3 regions of the Streptomyces sp. NPDC005202 genome follow, and region 1 is predicted to be linked to each of the others. Evidence: predicted binding sites of a transcription regulator. Region 1 holds the regulator's gene; each other region holds the start of a gene.
What was found. The regulator HrcA, encoded in region 1, represses chaperone genes, less so after heat shock. The targets are predictions, from matches to a motif close to TTNGCACTCNGNNNNNCNGAGTGCNAA.
Positions count from the first base shown of each region.

Region 2: a site for HrcA is predicted at 4,557-4,583, ahead of groL (chaperonin GroEL). Genes of this name have one in related genera too.
Region 3: a site for HrcA is predicted at 2,277-2,303, ahead of groES (co-chaperone GroES). Genes of this name have one in related genera too.

Region 1 is NZ_JBEXHW010000001.1:73,235-79,413, forward strand. It holds gene ABZV31_RS00290 (ATP-binding SpoIIE family protein phosphatase) at 1-601, shown strand, start outside; gene hemW (radical SAM family heme chaperone HemW) at 661-1,893, shown strand; gene ABZV31_RS00300 (DUF3097 domain-containing protein) at 1,895-2,698, opposite strand; gene ABZV31_RS00305 (MBL fold metallo-hydrolase) at 2,731-3,456, opposite strand; gene hrcA (heat-inducible transcriptional repressor HrcA) at 3,626-4,642, shown strand; gene dnaJ (molecular chaperone DnaJ) at 4,643-5,779, shown strand; gene ABZV31_RS00320 (nitronate monooxygenase) at 5,858-6,179, shown strand, end outside.
Region 2 is NZ_JBEXHW010000010.1:50,066-56,244, forward strand. It holds gene ABZV31_RS17425 (trehalose-6-phosphate synthase) at 1-795, opposite strand, end outside; gene ABZV31_RS17430 (glucosyl-3-phosphoglycerate synthase) at 879-1,823, opposite strand; SAM riboswitch class I at 1,993-2,137, shown strand; gene thrC (threonine synthase) at 2,156-3,436, shown strand; gene ABZV31_RS17440 (MoaD/ThiS family protein) at 3,433-3,708, shown strand; gene ABZV31_RS17445 (cold-shock protein) at 4,140-4,343, shown strand; gene groL (chaperonin GroEL) at 4,743-6,179, shown strand, end outside.
Region 3 is NZ_JBEXHW010000004.1:233,832-240,010, reverse strand. It holds gene groL (chaperonin GroEL) at 64-1,689, opposite strand; gene groES (co-chaperone GroES) at 1,822-2,130, opposite strand; gene ABZV31_RS10200 (polysaccharide deacetylase family protein) at 2,621-3,427, opposite strand; gene ABZV31_RS10195 (polysaccharide deacetylase family protein) at 3,430-4,368, opposite strand; gene ABZV31_RS10190 (class I SAM-dependent methyltransferase) at 4,351-5,640, shown strand; gene ABZV31_RS10185 (Uma2 family endonuclease) at 5,647-5,913, opposite strand; partial or broken gene ABZV31_RS10180 (fibronectin type III-like domain-contianing protein) at 5,975-6,179, shown strand, end outside.

The sequences.
Region 1 (6,179 bases):
GGCCGCCGTCGTCATCGGGCTCGCCCGGCCCTGGCTGCGGCTGCTGGCCCGCGAGGGCTACCGCGTCCCCGACGTCCTCGACCGCCTCAACCAGCTCCTCCTCGACGACGCCACCGAGGCCGCCGACGCCGCCGCCCGCGTCCTGGTCGCCGCCGGCGGCCGGACCCCCGCCCCCGGCGACGGCCCCCAGACCCGCTTCCTGTCCCTCCTCTACGGCGAGCTCGCCCCCTTCGACGGCGGCGTCCGCTGCACCCTGGCCTCCGCCGGGCACCCGCTGCCGCTGGTCCTCGGCCGGGACGGCGACGTCCGCACGGTCGCGCAGCCGCAGACTCTCCTCGGGGTCGTCGAGGACGAGACGTACACCAGTGAGACCTTCGAGCTCGCGCCCGGCGACACCCTGCTGTGCGTCACCGACGGCGTGACCGAGCGCCGCAGCGGCTCCCGCCAGTTCGACGACGGCGACGGGCTCGCCACGGCCCTCGCGGGCTGCGCCGGGCTCGACGCGGAGCTGATCGCCGAGCGCATCCGGCGACTGGTGCATGAGTTCGGGGCGTGGCCGCCGGAGGACGATCTGGCGCTGCTGGTGCTGCAGGCGGAGTAACGGTTCTGGGGCCGGCCGGCCGAGCAGGGCTTCCGCGCCGGTGCTGGACAATGGAAGGCATGCCTTCCGCACTCCCCGACGGCGAGCCCGTCCCCGACGACGGCGCGCTGCCCGCGTCCGCGCTCGCCGGGGCCGCCGAGCGCCCCCTCGGGTTCTACCTGCACGTCCCGTACTGCGCGACCCGCTGCGGCTACTGCGATTTCAACACCTACACCGCCACCGAGCTGCGCGGCACCGGCGGGGTGCTCGCCTCCCGCGAGAACTACGCCGAGACCCTGGTCGACGAGATCCGCCTCGCCCGCAAGGTGCTCGGCGACGACCCGCGCGAGGTCCGCACGGTCTTCGTCGGCGGCGGTACGCCCACGCTGCTGGCCGCGGACGACCTGGTACGGATGGTGCGGGCGATCCGCGACGAGTTCGGCCTCGCGGCCGACGCGGAGGTCACCACGGAGGCGAACCCGGAGTCGGTCGACCCGGCCTACCTGGCCACCCTCCGGCAGGGCGGCTTCAACCGGATCTCCTTCGGCATGCAGAGCGCCAAGCAGCACGTGCTGAGGATCCTCGACCGCACGCACACGCCGGGCCGCCCCGAGGAGTGCGTGGCTCAGGCGCGGGCGGCCGGGTTCGAGCACGTCAACCTCGACCTGATCTACGGCACCCCCGGAGAGTCGGACGACGACTGGCGGGCCTCGCTGGACGCGGCCCTGGGCGCCGGGCCGGACCACATCTCCGCCTACGCCCTGATCGTCGAGGAGGGCACACAGCTCGCCCGCCGCATCCGCCGCGGTGAGATCCCGATGACGGACGACGACGTGCACGCCGACCGTTACCTGATCGCGGAGGAGACCCTGTCCGCGGCCGGCTTCGACTGGTACGAGGTCTCCAACTGGGCCACCTCCGAGTCGGGCCGCTGCCTCCACAACGAGCTCTACTGGCGCGGCGCCGACTGGTGGGGCGCGGGCCCCGGCGCCCACAGCCACGTGGGCGGCGTGCGCTGGTGGAACGTGAAGCATCCGGGCGCGTACGCGGCGGCCCTCGCCGCGGGCCGCTCCCCGGGCGCCGGCCGGGAGATCCTCACGGACGAGGACCGCCGGGTGGAGCGGATCCTGCTGGAGCTGCGGCTGCGCGAGGGGGTGCCGCTGAAGCTGCTCCGTGAGCAGGGGCTTGCCGCCGCGCGCCGGGCACTGTCGGACGGACTCCTCCAGGAGCAGCCGTACGAGGAGGGCCGGGCGGTGCTGACCCTCAGGGGCCGGCTGCTGGCGGACGCGGTGGTGCGGGACCTCGTGGACTGAGCTACGCGGGCTCGGTCACGAAATCGATCAGCTGCTCCACCCTGCCCAGCAGCTCCGGCTGAAGGTCCTTGTACGACCGCACCCGGGACAGGATGTACTGCCAGGCGGCGCCGGTGTTCTCCGGCCAGCCCAGGGCCCGGCACACGCCCGTCTTCCAGTCCTGGCCGCGGGGGACCCGGGGCCAGCCTGCGATCCCGAGCGACGACGGCTTCACGGCCTCCCAGATGTCGATGTACGGATGGCCCACCACCAGGGCGTGTTCGCTGGTCACCGACTCGGCGATGCGCCACTCCTTGGTGCCCGGCACCAGGTGGTCGACGAGGACGCCGAGGCGGGCGTCCGGGCCGGGGGCGAAGTCGGCCACGATGGCGGGCAGGTCGTCGACGCCCTCCAGATACTCGACGACCACGCCCTCGACGCGCAGGTCGTCGCCCCAGACCCGCTCCACCAGTTCGGCGTCGTGACGGCCCTCCACATAGATGCGCCCGGCGCGGGCCACGCGCGCGCGTGCGCCGGGGACGGCGACCGAACCGGATGCCGTACGGGTGGGTCGTACCGGCCCCGAAGAAGACTTCACCAGCGTCACCACCCGGCCCTCCAGGAGGAAGCCCCGCGGCTGGAGCGGAAACACCCGGTGCCTGCCGAAGCGGTCCTCCAGCGTGACCGTGCCGGCCTCGCAGCGGATCACCGCGCCGCAGAACCCGGTTCCCGGCTCCTCGACCACCAGCCCCGGCTCCGCCGGGACCTCAGGGACGGAACCGGGCTTCTTCCACGGCGGGGTCAGGTCGGGCGAGTACTGGCGCATTCGAGTGACGATATGGAGAACCCCGCACCCGATCAGCGCGACACGCCGAAACGTGCCGCCAGGGCGTCCCGCTGCGCCCGGACGAACTCCGCGTCCACCACCGCTCCGTGGCCGGGCACGTACAGCGCGTCCTCGCCGCCCAGGCCGAGCAGCCGGTCGAGGGCGGCGGGCCACCGGGACGGTACGGCGTCCGGGCCCGCCTGGGGTTCGCCGGACTCCTCGACCAGATCGCCGCAGAACACCACCGGAATTTCGCCCGGCACCACGACCGCGAGGTCGTGCGCGGTGTGTCCCGGGCCCACGTTCACCAGCAGGACCTCGCGGCAGCCGCCCAGGTCGAGGGTCCACCGCTCCCGGACCTGATGGCGGGGACGTGCGAGGGCGTCCGCCGCCTCCTGGGCCGCCCCGGTACCCAGTCCGTTGCGCACCGCGTCCGCGCGCAGCCCCTCCCGATCCTGGACGAACACCTCCTCCGCGCCCGCCGCGGCGAAGATCTCCGCGCCCGCGAACGCCGCCGCCCCGAAGACGTGGTCGAAGTGGGGGTGCGTGAGCGCGAGAAGCGTCACACGGCGGCCGGCGAGCTCCTGCGCCTGCGCCCGCAACCGCGCGCCCTCGGCCAGACTCGACCCCGCGTCGATCAGCAGCGCGGAGCCCTCCCCGACGACCAGCCCCGCCGTGCAGTCCCACACCGGAAGCCGACACCGCCCCACCCCGGGTGCCAGTTGCTCCCACCCCAGCCCTTCCCAAGTCACCGTCATGCGGCGACGCTAGCGGTACAGCATCCCCGGCGCGATGTCGCAGGCCGTCGCGGGACCGGCCTTGCCGGGGGCGTACCCGACGGCCGTACACTGGGCCGGGTAAAGCTGGCACTCGTATGCGCCGAGTGCCAGGCGAGGAGCCGAGGAACGCGTTCTGGAGGTGTGCGCGATGCTCAGTGAACGAAGGCTTCAGGTGCTGCGCGCCATCGTCCAGGACTATGTCGGCACCGAGGAGCCGGTCGGCTCCAAGGCCCTCACCGAGCGGCACAACCTCGGCGTCTCGCCGGCCACGGTCCGCAACGACATGGCGGCCCTGGAGGACGAGGGCTACATCGCCCAGCCGCACACCAGCGCCGGGCGCATCCCCACCGACAAGGGCTACCGCCTCTTCGTCGACAAGCTGGCCGAGGTCAAGCCGATGAGCGCGCCCGAGCGGCGCGCCATCCAGAACTTCCTCGACGGCGCCGTCGACCTCGACGACGTGGTGGCCCGGACGGTCCGGCTGCTCGCGCAGCTGACCCGGCAGGTCGCCGTCGTGCAGTACCCGTCGCTGACCCGCTCGACCGTGCGGCACGTGGAGCTGCTGTCGCTCGCGCCCGCGCGCGTGATGCTCGTGCTGATCACGGACACCGGCCGGGTCGAGCAGCGGATGATCGACTGCCCGGCCCCCTTCGGGGAGACGTCCCTGGCGGACCTGCGGGCGCGGCTGAACAGCCGGGTCGCCGGCCGCCGCTTCACGGACGTGCCGCAGCTGGTGGAGGACCTGCCGGAGGGCTTCGACGTCGAGGACCGGGGCACGGTGTCGACGGTGCTGTCCACCCTGCTGGAGACGCTCGTCGAGGAGAACGAGGAGCGGCTGATGATCGGCGGCACCGCCAATCTGACCCGCTTCGCCCACGACTTCCCCCTCACCATCCGCCCCGTTCTGGAGGCGCTGGAGGAGCAGGTCGTGCTCCTGAAGCTGCTCGGCGAGACGAAGGATCCGGGCATGACCGTGCGCATCGGTCACGAGAACGCCTACGAAGGACTCAACTCCACGTCCATCGTGTCGGTCGGCTACGGTTCGGGCGGCGAGGCAGTCGCCAAGCTCGGCGTGGTCGGACCGACCCGCATGGACTACCCGGGAACGATGGGAGCGGTACGCGCAGTGGCACGGTACGTCGGACAGATCCTGGCGGAGTCGTAAGTGGCCACGGACTACTACGCCGTACTCGGCGTGCGCCGCGACGCGTCGCAGGAAGAGATCAAGAAGGCCTTCCGGCGGCTCGCGCGCGAGCTGCATCCGGACGTCAACCCCGATCCGAAGACCCAGGAGCGGTTCAAGGAGATCAACGCCGCCTACGAGGTGCTGTCGGACCCGCAGAAGAAGCAGGTCTACGACCTCGGTGGCGACCCGCTCTCACAGTCGGGCGGTGCCGGGGCGGGCGGCTTCGGGGCCGGTGCCTTCGGGAACTTCTCCGACATCATGGACGCGTTCTTCGGCACGGCGTCGCAGCGCGGGCCGCGCTCGCGCACGCGCCGGGGCCAGGACGCGATGATCCGGATCGAGGTCGAGCTGGACGAGGCGGCCTTCGGCACGACGAAGGACATCCAGGTCGACACGGCGGTCGTGTGCAACACCTGCAACGGTGAGGGCGCGGCACCGGGGACGACGGCCCAGACATGTGACATGTGCCGCGGCCGCGGCGAGGTGTCGCAGGTCACCCGGTCCTTCCTGGGCCAGGTCATGACCTCCCGCCCGTGCCCCCAGTGCCAGGGCTTCGGCACCGTGGTGCCCACCCCGTGCCCGGAGTGCGCCGGCGACGGCCGCGTCCGCGCCCGGCGGACCCTGACCGTGAAGATCCCGGCCGGTGTCGACAACGGCACCCGCATCCAGCTCGCGGGCGAGGGCGAGGTCGGCCCCGGCGGCGGTCCCGCCGGTGACCTGTACGTCGAGATCCACGAGCTGCCGCACCCGACGTTCCAGCGGCGTGGCGACGACCTGCACTGCACGGTCACCATCCCGATGACCGCGGCGGCCCTCGGCACCAAGGTGCCGCTGGAGACCCTCGACGGCCTGGAGGAGGTCGACATCCGCCCGGGCACCCAGTCCGGCCAGTCGATCCCGCTGCACGGCCGCGGTGTCACGCACCTGCGCGGCGGCGGCCGGGGCGACCTCATCGTCCACGTCGAGGTGCAGACCCCGACCAAGCTCGACCTCGAGCAGGAGCGTCTGCTGCGCGAGCTGGCCAAACTCCGCGGCGAGGAACGCCCGCAGGGCCAGTTCCAGCCGGGCCAGCAGGGGCTGTTCTCCAGGCTGAAGGACGCGTTCAACGGGCGCTGATCCGACCCTCGTCCCCTTGGCCCGGCCAGGGGGACGGCCGGATTCGGACTTGTTCACAGGACGTGACAACATGCGGTCATGTCCTCCGCGCTGACCGATCTCTTCCCGTATCCGATCGTGCAGGCCCCCATGGCGGGCGGCGTCTCCGTACCGCAGCTCGCCGCCGCCGTGTCCGAGGCGGGCGGGCTGGGCTTCCTCGCCGCCGGGTACAAGACGGCGGACGGCATGTACCAGGAGATCAAGCAGCTGCGCGGGCTGACCGGCCGCCCCTTCGGCGTGAACCTGTTCATGCCGCAGCCCGAATACGCCGAGTGCGGCGCCGTGGACCTCTACGCCCACCAGCTGGCCGGCGAGGCCGCCTGGTACGAGACCGAGCTCGGCGACCCGGACAGCGGACGCG
Region 2 (6,179 bases), on a different contig from region 1:
CGCCATCCGCTCGGCGACGTCGGCCCGATGCGAGCGCTCCCGCAGGAACTCGGCGTCCGCGCCCAGCCCGTGGACCCCGACCCGCGTGCCCCCGAGCCCGCCGACGAGCGCTTCGCAGCACCCGGTGAACGCGTCCGCCCACCGCTGCGTGAGGAAGCCCAGCCGGTCGGCGCCCAGCATGCCGCGCAGCACCTGCTCGGCGACGTCGTCCGGCAGTATCCGAAAGTAGTCGACCGGCGCCCACGGCGTGTGCGAGAAGTGGCCGATCCGTACGTCCGGCCGGAAGTCGCGCAGCATCCCCGGGACCAGCGTGAGGTGGTAGTCCTGCACCACGACCGCCGCCCCCTCGGCCGCCTCCTCCGCCAGCGCTTCGGCGAAGGCGCGGTTGTAGGCCTCGTACGAGGCCCACTGGCGCCGGAACTCCGCGTCGAAGACCGGCTCCAGCGGCGTCTGGTACAGCATGTGGTGGACGAACCACAGCACCGAGTTGGCGATGCCGTTGTACGCGTCGGCGAAGACGCCCGCGTCGATGTCGAGCATCCGCACCTGCTGGCCGCCGGTCGCGTCGGACGGCAGCCGCCGTCCGCCCTCGAAGCGGCGCACCGCCTCCCGGTCGGCGTCGCTCAGCGCGGCGCACACCCATACCGCGCCCGCGTCCGGCCCGATCGCCGACAGCCCGGACACCAGCCCTCCGCCTCCACGTTTGGCGTGGAGCGAGCCGTCCTCGCGCACCTCGTACGAAACCGGGCCGCGATTGGACGCGACCAGCACCTCGGCACCGTGCGTTGAAGCCATAGCACTCAACCTAGCCCAGCCTGGAAACGCTCAAACGTACGGTTCCGCTTCGTGGGTGGGCCGTATACGGCCGGGCCGGGATTTCACGCCACCTTGCGTGCGGCGTACTCCGCGATCTCGAGCATCGGCGGCCGCTCCTCCATGTCCACCGAGTAGGTGCGCGGCTCGAAGCCGTCCTCCCCCCGTTCGAACTGGGTGAGGGAGGGGCGGATCAGATGGCCGCGGGCCAGGCGCAGCTGGGCGGTGCGGTAGATCGCGGCGGCCATGCGGCCCAGCGCCTGCCCGTCCTGGTGCCGGTGCTTGCGCACACCGACGTCGACCTGCGCGAGCGCGTCCAGGCCCACCAGGTGCAGTGCGTCGACCAGCATGCCCAGCTCGACGCCGTACCCGACGGGGAACGGCAGCTGTTCCAGCAGGGAGCGGCGGGCCGCGTACTCGCCGCCGAGCGGCTGCACGAAGCCGGCCAGCTGCGGCCAGTGCATGTTGAGCAGCGGCCGCGCCATCAGCTCGGTGACGCGCCCGCCCTGACCGGCCGCCGAGCCCAGGGGACGGTCGTACATGGCCTTGACCAGGTCGACGTCGGGGTCGGTGAGCAGCGGGCCCACGATCCCGGTGACGAAGTCGGAGGAGAACTCCTTCAGGTCGGCGTCGATGAAGCAGACGACGTCCCCCTCGGTCACGAGCAGGGAGCGCCACAGCACCTCACCCTTGCCCGGGACCGCCGGGATCCGCGGCAGGATGTCGTCGCGGTGGACGACGCGGGCGCCCGCGGCGGCGGCCACCTCGGAGGTGCGGTCGGTGGAACCCGAGTCGACGACGACGATCTCGTCGACGAGCGGGACCTGCTGCATCAGGTCGTGACGGATCACGGTGACGATGTCGCCGACCGTCTCCTCCTCGTTGAGGGCGGGCAGCACGACGCTGACCGACGAGCCGCTCGCGCGTTTGGCGGCCAGGATCCTGTAGAGCGGGCGATCGGTCACGGACCAGGAGCGTGTCCTCAGCCAGCGCTCGACTTCTTCCAGCACGGTCTGCGGCTCCTCACTGCAGTTCAAATCACAGTACGGATTCACACAGTCGGGTGATCCGTCTCGCGGTTCGGACGACTATCTCAACTGTCCTGGCCTTCGGTTACAGTCTTGAACAACGCGGATGACCATCGCATGTCGCGGGTCACCGCCACCCACAACCGCATACCGCTCATCCAGAGGGGCAGAGGGACACGGCCCGATGAAGCCCCGGCAACCCTCCAGCCGGTTCTCGTCCATCCATTGCGAGGCTCCCGGCTAGGGAAGGTGCCAAATCCGTCTCACGGCGAGATGCGTCGTGAGGAAGATGAGGAGAAAGGGCCTCGCCTCACATGGCTGTGCAGACCGCTGCAACCACCGCTGACACCGTCGACCTCGGTCCCGCCGCCGCGCTGTCCTGCCGCGAGTGCGGCCACCGCGTGCCCCTCGGCCCGGTCTTCGCGTGCGAGGAGTGTTTCGGCCCCCTGGAGATCGCCTACGACTTCTCGGCCTACGACACCGAGGAGCTCCGCAAGCAGATCGAGGCGGGCCCCGCGAACATCTGGCGCTACGCGCCGCTGCTGCCCGTCCCCGCGGACGTGGCCGAAAAGCCGAACCTGAACCCGGGCTGGACCAAGCTCGTCAAGGCCGACAACCTCGCCCGCGAGCTCGGCGTGACCGGCGGGTTGTATGTGAAGGACGACTCCGGCAACCCGACGCACTCCTTCAAGGACCGCGTCGTCGCCCAGGCCCTGGAGGCCGCCCGCGCCTTCGGCTTCACCACCCTGTCCTGCTCCTCCACCGGAAACCTGGCCGGTGCCGTCGGCGCCGCGGCCGCCCGCGCCGGCTTCCGCTCCTGCGTCTTCATCCCGCACGACCTGGAGCAGGGCAAGGTCGTCATGGCCGCGATCTACGGCGGCGACCTCGTCGGTATCGAGGGCAACTACGACGACGTGAACCGCTTCTGCTCCGAGCTGATCGGCGACCCGGCCGGCGAGGGCTGGGGCTTCGTCAACGTCAACCTGCGGCCGTACTACGCGGAGGGGTCCAAGACCCTGGCGTACGAGATCTGCGAGCAGCTGGGCTGGCGGCTGCCGGACCAGATCGTCGTGCCCATCGCCTCCGGCTCCCAGCTCACGAAGATCGACAAGGGTCTGCAGGAGCTCATCAAGCTCGGGCTGGTGGCGGACAAGCCGTACAAGATCTTCGGCGCCCAGGCCGAGGGCTGTTCGCCGGTGTCCACCGCCTTCAAGGCCGGCCACGAGGTCGTCCGGCCGCAGAAGCCGAACACCATCGCCAAGTCGCTGGCGATCGGCAACCCGGCCGACGGCCCGTACGTCCTCGACATCGCGCGCCGCACCGGCGGTGCCGTGGAGGACGTCACCGACGAGCAGGTCGTGGACGCCATCAAGCTCCTCGCCCGCACCGAGGGCATCTTCGCGGAGACGGCGGGCGGTGTGACGGTCGGCGTGACGAAGAAGCTGATCGAGAGCGGCGTCCTCGACCCGGCGAAGACGACCGTCGTCCTCAACACCGGCGACGGCCTGAAGACCCTGGACGCGGTGGCGGGCACCGGCCTCACCGCGACGATCCGTCCGACCCTGGACTCCTTCCGAGAGGCTGGCCTCGTATGAGCGTGACCGTTCGCATCCCCACCATCCTGCGCACCTACACCGGCGGTCAGGCCGAGGTGACCGCCGAGGGCGCGACCCTCGCCGAGGTCATCGCCGACCTGGAGAAGAACCACACCGGCATTGCCGCCCGCGTGCTGGACGACCAGGGGAAGCTGCGCCGCTTCGTCAACGTCTACGTCAACGACGACGACGTCCGCTTCGAGCAGGGCCTGGAGACCGCGACCCCGGACGGCGCGGGCGTCTCCATCATTCCGGCAGTCGCCGGCGGCTGATCGTTACCTTCGGTAACGCTCGTCACCGAGAGTTCATCGAATTGCCCCCTCCGTGAGAGAAGCGGAGGGGGCAATTCAGCGTGATTGAGCGCGGTACAGTTGGGGAACGCGCTTCTGATCCCCGGGTCGGAAGCCCTGGATTCCTCCCGCGTGCCCGACAAGAAGTAGCCAAAGTGCGCGGGTTTTTTGCGGCTTTTGTGGCCTTTGTGGGGCCCGACTTGCCCTGAATTCAGGTGAATTCTCACCACATTCCGGACCGGCCACGTCCAGAATTCTCGTCCGATTGACCTGTTGCAGACGGCAGTTGGACAGATACATTCAGCCGCGGTCGACGCGTTCCGGCGCACGCCCCCAAATCCATGGGGGGTGAGGTCTGACCCGGATCCGCGAAGTGTGGATCTGTGCAAGGGCCAGTAATAGGGGAGTTAGGCATGGCTCAGGGCACCGTCAAGTGGTTCAACGCGGAGAAGGGGTACGGCTTCATCGCGGTCGACGGTGGTGCGGACGTCTTCGTCCACTACAGCGCGATCCAGATGGACGGCTACCGCACGCTGGAAGAGGGCCAGCGGGTCGAGTTCGAGATCTCGCAGGGCCAGAAGGGCCCGCAGGCCGACATGGTCCGCGTCACGGCCTGAATCGCGCGACCACCGCAAGCAACGTCTTCTGCCGAAGGGCTCGCACCTCCATGGGGTGCGAGCCCTTCGGCGTGTCCGGGACCGTTCGACGGCTGCACGCACACCCGGGCGCGCCTGCTCCCGCGCTCGTACGCTCCCTGGTCGCGGCGGCTGAGCGCATCTGCCGATCCCGGTTCGCGCGCGGCTGAGCGCCGCCGCCGATCCCCCGAGGCGCTTGCACTCGGCAGGGGCGAGTGCTAATCATTGGCGTTAGCACTCTGAAGGTGAGAGTGACAATGAAGGACCGGGTCGGTGAGGCCACGGACCAGGTGGGGCAAGGAACCACCGGTCGGGGCCGTCCGTCGCGGGCGCGGGCGCGGTCCGAAGTAATCACCCCCAGTCCTGGAGGGACCACTTCACATGGCCAAGATCATCGCGTTCGACGAGGAGGCGCGGCGCGGCCTCGAGCGCGGCATGAACCAGCTCGCGGACGCCGTCAAGGTGACCCTCGGCCCCAAGGGCCGCAACGTCGTCCTCGAGAAGAAGTGGGGCGCCCCCACGATCACCAACGACGGTGTCTCCATCGCCAAGGAGATCGAGCTCGAGGACCCGTACGAGAAGATCGGCGCCGAGCTGGTCAAGGAAGTAGCGAAGAAGACCGACGACGTCGCCGGTGACGGTACGACGACCGCTACCGTCCTGGCCCAGGCGCTGGTCAAGGAGGGCCTGCGCAACGTCGCCGCCGGCGCCAACCCCATGGCCCTGAAGCGCGGTATCGAGAAGGCCGTCGAGGCCGTCTCCGCCGCCCTGCTCGACCAGGCCAAGGAGGTCGAGACCAAGGAGCAGATCGCCTCCACGGCCTCCATCTCCGCCGCCGACACCCAGATCGGCGAGCTCATCGCCGAGGCCATGGACAAGGTCGGCAAGGAAGGCGTCATCACCGTCGAGGAGTCGCAGACCTTCGGTCTGGAGCTGGAGCTCACCGAGGGCATGCGCTTCGACAAGGGCTACATCTCCGCCTACTTCGCGACCGACATGGAGCGCATGGAGGCGGTGCTCGAGGACCCGTACATCCTCATCGCCAACTCCAAGATCTCCGCGGTCAAGGACCTGCTCCCGCTCCTTGAGAAGGTCATGCAGTCGGGCAAGCCGCTGCTGATCATCGCCGAGGACGTCGAGGGCGAGGCCCTGTCCACCCTGGTCGTCAACAAGATCCGCGGCACCTTCAAGTCCGTCGCCGTCAAGGCCCCGGGCTTCGGCGACCGCCGCAAGGCCATGCTCGGCGACATCGCCATCCTCACGGGCGGCGAGGTCATCTCCGAGGAGGTCGGCCTCAAGCTGGAGAACGCGACCCTGGACCTCCTGGGCCGCGCCCGCAAGGTCGTCATCACCAAGGACGAGACCACCATCGTCGACGGTGCCGGCTCCGCCGAGCAGGTCGCGGGTCGCGTCAACCAGATCCGCGCCGAGATCGAGAACAGCGACTCCGACTACGACCGCGAGAAGCTGCAGGAGCGCCTGGCCAAGCTCGCCGGCGGTGTCGCGGTCATCAAGGCCGGTGCCGCCACCGAGGTGGAGCTCAAGGAGCGCAAGCACCGCATCGAGGACGCCGTCCGCAACGCCAAGGCGGCCGTCGAGGAGGGCATCGTCGCCGGTGGTGGCGTGGCCCTGCTGCAGGCCTCCCAGGTCTTCGAGAAGCTGGAGCTCGAGGGTGACGAGGCGACCGGCGCCCAGGCCGTGAAGCTCGCGCTCGAGGCCCCGCTGAAGCAGATCGCGATCAACGCCGGCCTCGAGGGCGGCGTCGTGGTCGAGAAGGTGCGCAACCTGACCCCGGGCCACGGCCTGAACGCCGCGACC
Region 3 (6,179 bases), on a different contig from region 1:
GGCGAAGGCCCGGCACCCCGTCAGGGGCGCCGGGCCTTGCTCAAGGCTTGCCGACGTAAGACGTCAGTGGGCGTGGCCGTGGCCGTGGCCCGCGGCGGCCGGCTCCTCTTCCTCCTTCTTCTCGACGACCAGGGTCTCGGTCGTCAGGAGGAGGGAGGCGATGGAGGCGGCGTTCTCCAGGGCGGAGCGGGTGACCTTCACCGGGTCGATGACGCCGGCCTTGATCAGGTCGCCGTACTCGCCGGTGGCGGCGTTGTAGCCCTGGCTCTTGTCCAGCTCCTTGACCTTGGAGACGATCACGTAGCCCTCGAGGCCCGCGTTCTCCGCGATCCAGCGCAGCGGCTCGACGACGGCCTTGCGGACGACCGCGACACCGGTGGCCTCGTCGCCGGTCTTGTCGAGGTTGCCCTCGAGGACCTTGGAGGCGTGGACGAGCGCGGAACCACCACCGGAGACGATGCCCTCCTCGACCGCGGCGCGGGTCGCGGAGATGGCGTCCTCCAGACGGTGCTTCCTCTCCTTCAGCTCCACCTCGGTGGCGGCGCCGACCTTGATCACGCACACGCCGCCGGCCAGCTTGGCGAGGCGCTCCTGGAGCTTCTCGCGGTCCCAGTCGGAGTCGGTGGTCTCGATCTCGGCCTTGATCTGGGCGATGCGGCCCTCGACGTCCTCCTTCTTGCCGGCGCCGTCGACGATCGTGGTCTCGTCCTTGGTGACGGTGACGCGGCGGGCGGAGCCGAGGACGTCCAAGCCGACCTGGTCGAGCTTGAGGCCGACCTCCTCGGAGACGACCGTGGCACCGGTGAGGACCGCCATGTCCTGCAGCATCGCCTTGCGGCGGTCGCCGAAGCCCGGGGCCTTGATGGCGACGGTGCTGAAGGTGCCGCGGATCTTGTTGACGACCAGGGTCGACAGGGCCTCGCCCTCGACGTCCTCGGCGATGATCAGCAGCGGCTTCGAGGAGTTCGACTGGATGATCTTCTCGAGGAGCGGGAGCAGGTCCGCGATCGCGGAGATCTTGCCCTGGTGGATGAGGATGTACGGGTCGTCGAGGACGGCCTCCATGCGCTCCGGGTCCGTCACGAAGTACGGCGACAGGTAGCCCTTGTCGAAGGCCATGCCCTCGGTGAAGTCCAGCTCGAGACCGAAGGTGTTGGACTCCTCGACGGTGATGACACCGTCCTTGCCGACCTTGTCCATCGCCTCGGCGATGAGTTCGCCGACCTGCTCGTCCTGGGCGGACAGCGCGGCGACGGCGGCGATGTCGGACTTCTCGTCGATCGGGCGCGCCGAGGCGTGCAGGTCGTCGGAGACGGCCTTGACCGCGGCGTCGATGCCCTTCTTCAGGGCGGCCGGGGAGGCGCCGGCGGCGACGTTCTTCAGGCCCTCGCGCACCAGGGCCTGGGCGAGCACGGTGGCGGTGGTCGTACCGTCACCTGCGATGTCGTTGGTCTTGGTCGCCACCTCCTTCACCAGCTGGGCGCCGAGGTTCTCGTACGGGTCCTCGATCTCGATTTCGCGGGCGATGGTGACGCCGTCGTTGGTGATGGTGGGGGCGCCGAACTTCTTGTCGATGACGACGTTGCGGCCCTTGGGGCCGATCGTCACCTTGACCGTGTCGGCGAGCTTGTTGACGCCGCGCTCGAGGGCGCGACGGGCGTCCTCGTCGAACTTCAGGATCTTCGCCATGGGAGCGTTGGCCCTCTCGGGAATCTAGAGGTGCAGGGGTGCAAAGGTGAACGAACGGCGCCCCCGGCGCCCGGCTTCTTATCGGTCGCGGGGGCCAGGGGCGCAATTCGGAGCAGAAGCGCTCGAGGTGAACTACTTCTCGATGATCGCGAGCACGTCGCGAGCCGAGAGAACGAGGTACTCCTCGTTGTTGTACTTCACCTCGGTGCCGCCGTACTTGCTGTAAAGCACGACGTCGCCGACCTTCACGTCGAGCGGAAGACGGTTGCCGTCCTCGAAGCGGCCCGGGCCCACGGCCAGGACGACGCCCTCCTGGGGCTTCTCCTTGGCGGTGTCCGGAATGACCAGGCCAGAGGCCGTGGTCTGCTCGGCGTCCAGCGGCTGGACCACGATGCGGTCCTCGAGCGGCTTGATGGCAACCTTGGAGCTGGCGGTCGTCACGATCCGACCTCCCCCTTCGGAGATCTCACGGGGTTAACTGTCTGAGGTGGCGACCAGGTCGATCCGTCGTCGCGGGTGCCGGACCTGCCCGTCGCGTAGTTGGCACTCTCCAGGGGGGAGTGCCAGGACCGAGACTATGACCGTCGTTAGCACTCGGTCAAGCGGAGTGCCAATTGCCCGCGGCGCGTCGTCCGGGATTCGTGGTGGGCGTACGTCTGTGCAGCCTGCCCGGCGCTGCGGCGACCGTCCCCGGGAGCTCGGTCCCGGATGGGCGAAGCGCGGGCCGGAGGACCGGATTCCGTAGGGCCGTACGGGTGTTGTGCCCTTACGCCCCGGTTGGGGTATTCCGCCACGCCCCGGTTGGCGTATTCCACCGCCGCCTTCCCCGCCCGAGCCCGCCCCTGAGCGGTCCTCCGTCCGGGCGGACGCGGTTACCGGTGGCTGCCTGTTGCTGCCGGTCACCCGGTTCAGAAGACCCAGGTCACCCGGTTCAGAAGTAGTCCTCCAGCCGCCCCACCGTCAGCCCCCGTCCCTGGATCTGGCGGAGCAGCCGCGTCGTGCGTTCGCGGAGGGTCAGGTCGTTGAGGTCGTCGTCGTCCGAGGCGACGAGGAGGATGTCGCCGGGGTGGAGGTCGCGGCCCCGGGTGAAGTGCAGGCCGGTCTCCGTCATCGACGCCCGCCACAGGACGACTGCCGAGACGTCGCAGTCGGCGGCCGCGCGCAGGGTCGTCGCGTCGTACGCGCCGTAGGGCGGGCGGAAGAGGCGGGGGCGGACGCCGAAGCGGGACCTGAGTTTGTCCCGCTGGCCGCAGATCTCGGCGCGCTGGCCGGCGTAGGGCAGGCCGCGCAGCGAGGGGTGGTCGAGGGTGTGGTTCTGCAGGTCCGCGCCGACCGACAGCAGCCGCGCGAAGTGCCCGTAGCCCGGGCCGACGACTCTGTCCGTGAGAAACATGCTGACCGGCAGCCGCAGTTCACGGACCATGTCGACGAACCGCGGATCCTTCTCCGCCCCGTCGTCGTAGGTGAGGAAGACGACCTTGTCGGAGGTGCGGATGTGGTTCACCACCGGGGGCAGCCCCGGGCCCGACGTGCCGGGGAGCCGGGGCCGGGCCGGCGGTTTCGGGGCCGGGGCCAGCGGGGCTGCGAGACCCCAGCGGCGGTATGGCTGCTCGGCGGCCGGCCCGTGCGGCCGTACCCGCTGGGCCGCCTTCCTGCCCAGCCGCTCGATCGGGTCCACGGACGGCGCGCAGCCGGTCAGCAGCGCGGCCGCGAGCAGGGCCGCGGCCGCGCGCCGCAGCCTCACAGGTAGTCCTCCAGCCGGGCCACCGCGTACCCCTCGGCCGTGACCTTGTGCAGGAACCGGCGGACCATGTCGGGCATCGTGCCCTTCCAGTCGTTCCGGCCCCGGAAGTGGGTGAGGACGATGTCGCCGGGGTGCAGGTCCTGGTCCGTCTCGCGGTACTCCCAGTGGTCGACGAAGACCTCCTCGTCCCAGATGGGCGCGTACTTGATGCCGCAGGACTTGGCGGCGCGCAGGGTGTCCTGGTTGTAGGAGCCGTAGGGCGGGCGGAAGACCTGCGGGCGCTTGCCGAACTGCCGCCTCATGATGTCCTGCATGTCGCAGATCTCGTGCTTCTGCTCCTCGTAGGACAGGCCGGGCAGGTAGGGGTGGTGGAGGGTGTGGTTGTTGAGGGTGACCCCCGAGGCCTGCATCTTCCGGAAGTAGCCGTAGTCGTCCTTCACCAGGTAGTTGCTGAGGAAGGCGGTGTAGGGGATCTTCAGGTCCCGCATCATGTTCAGGAACGCCGGGTCCTTCTCCTCGCCGTCGTCGATCGTGAGGAAGACGACCCTGTCCCTGGTGGGGATGGTGGTGAAGACCGGGGGCAGGTTCAGCTCCTCCTGCTGGTCCACCTCGAAGCCCTCGCGGGCGGTGATCCTCGGTTTCTGCGCGGGCGGCGGTGGAGGCGTCAGCGGGACCTTGTTCAGGCCCCAGCGCCTGGCGGCGGCCGCGCGGGTCTCGTAGGAGGCGTGCAGCCGGGTGGCGTAGGAGTCGAGGGCGCGGGCCGGGGGCGCCTGGAGGCGCTGCTGGCCGTGGGCGGGCCGTACGGGCGTGTCCGGCTGCGCGCAGCCGGCGGCGAGGGCGGCGACTGCCAGGGCCGCGAGACCGCCGGGGATCCCCGCCGTGCGGTACGCGCCCCCACTGTCACACTTTTTGTCATTTTGTACTACTACTCGCATGGTGCCGGATCCTCCCAGGCCACCGCCCGGAACCGGGGCCGACACCGCGGCCGCAGGCGCACCATCCACCGACTGGCCCACAATGAGCCGGTGAACGACCACCTCCACGCCTTCGCCTCGCTGCTCACCCCCGAGGGCCGTGCCCTCCTGGACGAGGTGCGCGGCACCGACCCGGCCGACGAACTCGCCGTCGCCACCCGCCTGCGCCGCGAGCACCCCGCCGAACTGGTGTCGGCGGCGCTCGGGCAGGCCCGACTGCGGCAGCGGGCGGCGGCGAAGTTCGGGGCCCAGGACGCGGAGCGGATGTTCTTCACGCCGAACGGGGTCGAGCAGTCGACCCGGACAACGGTGGCGACGTACCGGGCGGGGCGGCTGCGGGAACTCGGCGTGACCTCCGTCGCCGACCTGTGCTGCGGGATCGGGGGCGACGCGATCGCGCTCGCCCGCGCCGGGATCCGCGTCCTCGCCGTGGACCGGGACCCGCTGACGGCCGCCGTGGCGCGGGCGAACGCCGAGGCGCTGGGGCTCGCCGACCTGATCGAGGTCCGGGAGGCGGACGTCACGGACGTCGACACCTCGCCGTACGACGCCGTGTTCGTGGATCCGGCGCGGCGCGGTGGACGCGGCCGGATTTTCGACCCCGAGGCGTACTCCCCGCCCCTTTCGTGGGCGGTGGACACGGCGCTCAAGGCACCCCGCGCGGCGCTGAAGATCGCCCCCGGCATCCCCCACGAGGCCGTCCCCGCCGAGGCCGAGGCGGAGTGGATCTCCGACGGCGGGGACGTGAAGGAGGCGGTGCTGTGGTTCGGCACCGAGCCGGGACTGGTGCGGGCGACCCTGCTCCCGGGACCGCGCACCCTGCGCGGCCGCGGCCTCCCAAACCCCCAAGTCCGTCCTGTGGGCCGCTACTTGTACGAACCCGACGGCGCCGTCATCCGCGCCCACCTGGTCGCCGAGGTCGCCGAAGAACTCGACGGGGGCCTCATCGACGAGACCATCGCGTATGTGACGGCCGACGAGCTCCGCCCGACGCCTTACGCCTCCGCCTACGACATCACCGACCAACTCCCCTTCAACGTCAAGAAGCTGAAAGCACTGCTTCGGGAACGCGGGGTCGGCACGCTGACGGTGAAGAAGCGGGGGTCGGCGGTGGAGCCGGAGGAACTGCGCAGGAAGGTGCTTCCGAAGCCGCAGGGGCCGAACGCGGCGACCGTCTTCCTGACGCGGGTGGCGGCGGCGCCGACGATGCTGATCGGCCACCCGTCCGGCTGAGGCCCGTCAGGACGCGACGATCGCCTTGCCGACGGCGAAACCCTTGGCCGGCCCCTCCGGAATCACCGCGTCGGTACCGTACGGAACGCGATGCTCGTCGGTGTACCTGGCCTTCTTGGGGTCGGGGGACGTCAGGACGACGACGGCTCCGTCGTCGTCGAAGTCGTCGACGATCACGTAGACCGGAATCCCGGCCCGGGCGTACTCGCGGCGCTTGCGGACACGGTCCCGCTGGAGGTTCCGGTGTCCGGGCGAAGTGACCTCGACGACCAACTTGACCCCGGCGGCATCGACGCCGAGGCCCTCCTCGTCGGGGATCTCGTCGAGGTCGAGGGGCTACCAGCGGCTGGAGCTGGCCCCGGGCGAGTCCCGCCGGGTGACCTTCCGCTTCCACGCGGACCTGTCGGCGTTCACCGACCGTTCGGGCGCGCGGGTGGTCGAGCCGGGCGCGCTGGAACTACGGGTGGCGGCATCCAGCGCCGAGGTACGGCACACGGCACGGCTCACGCTGACCGGACCGGTAGGGGTCCTGGGCCCGG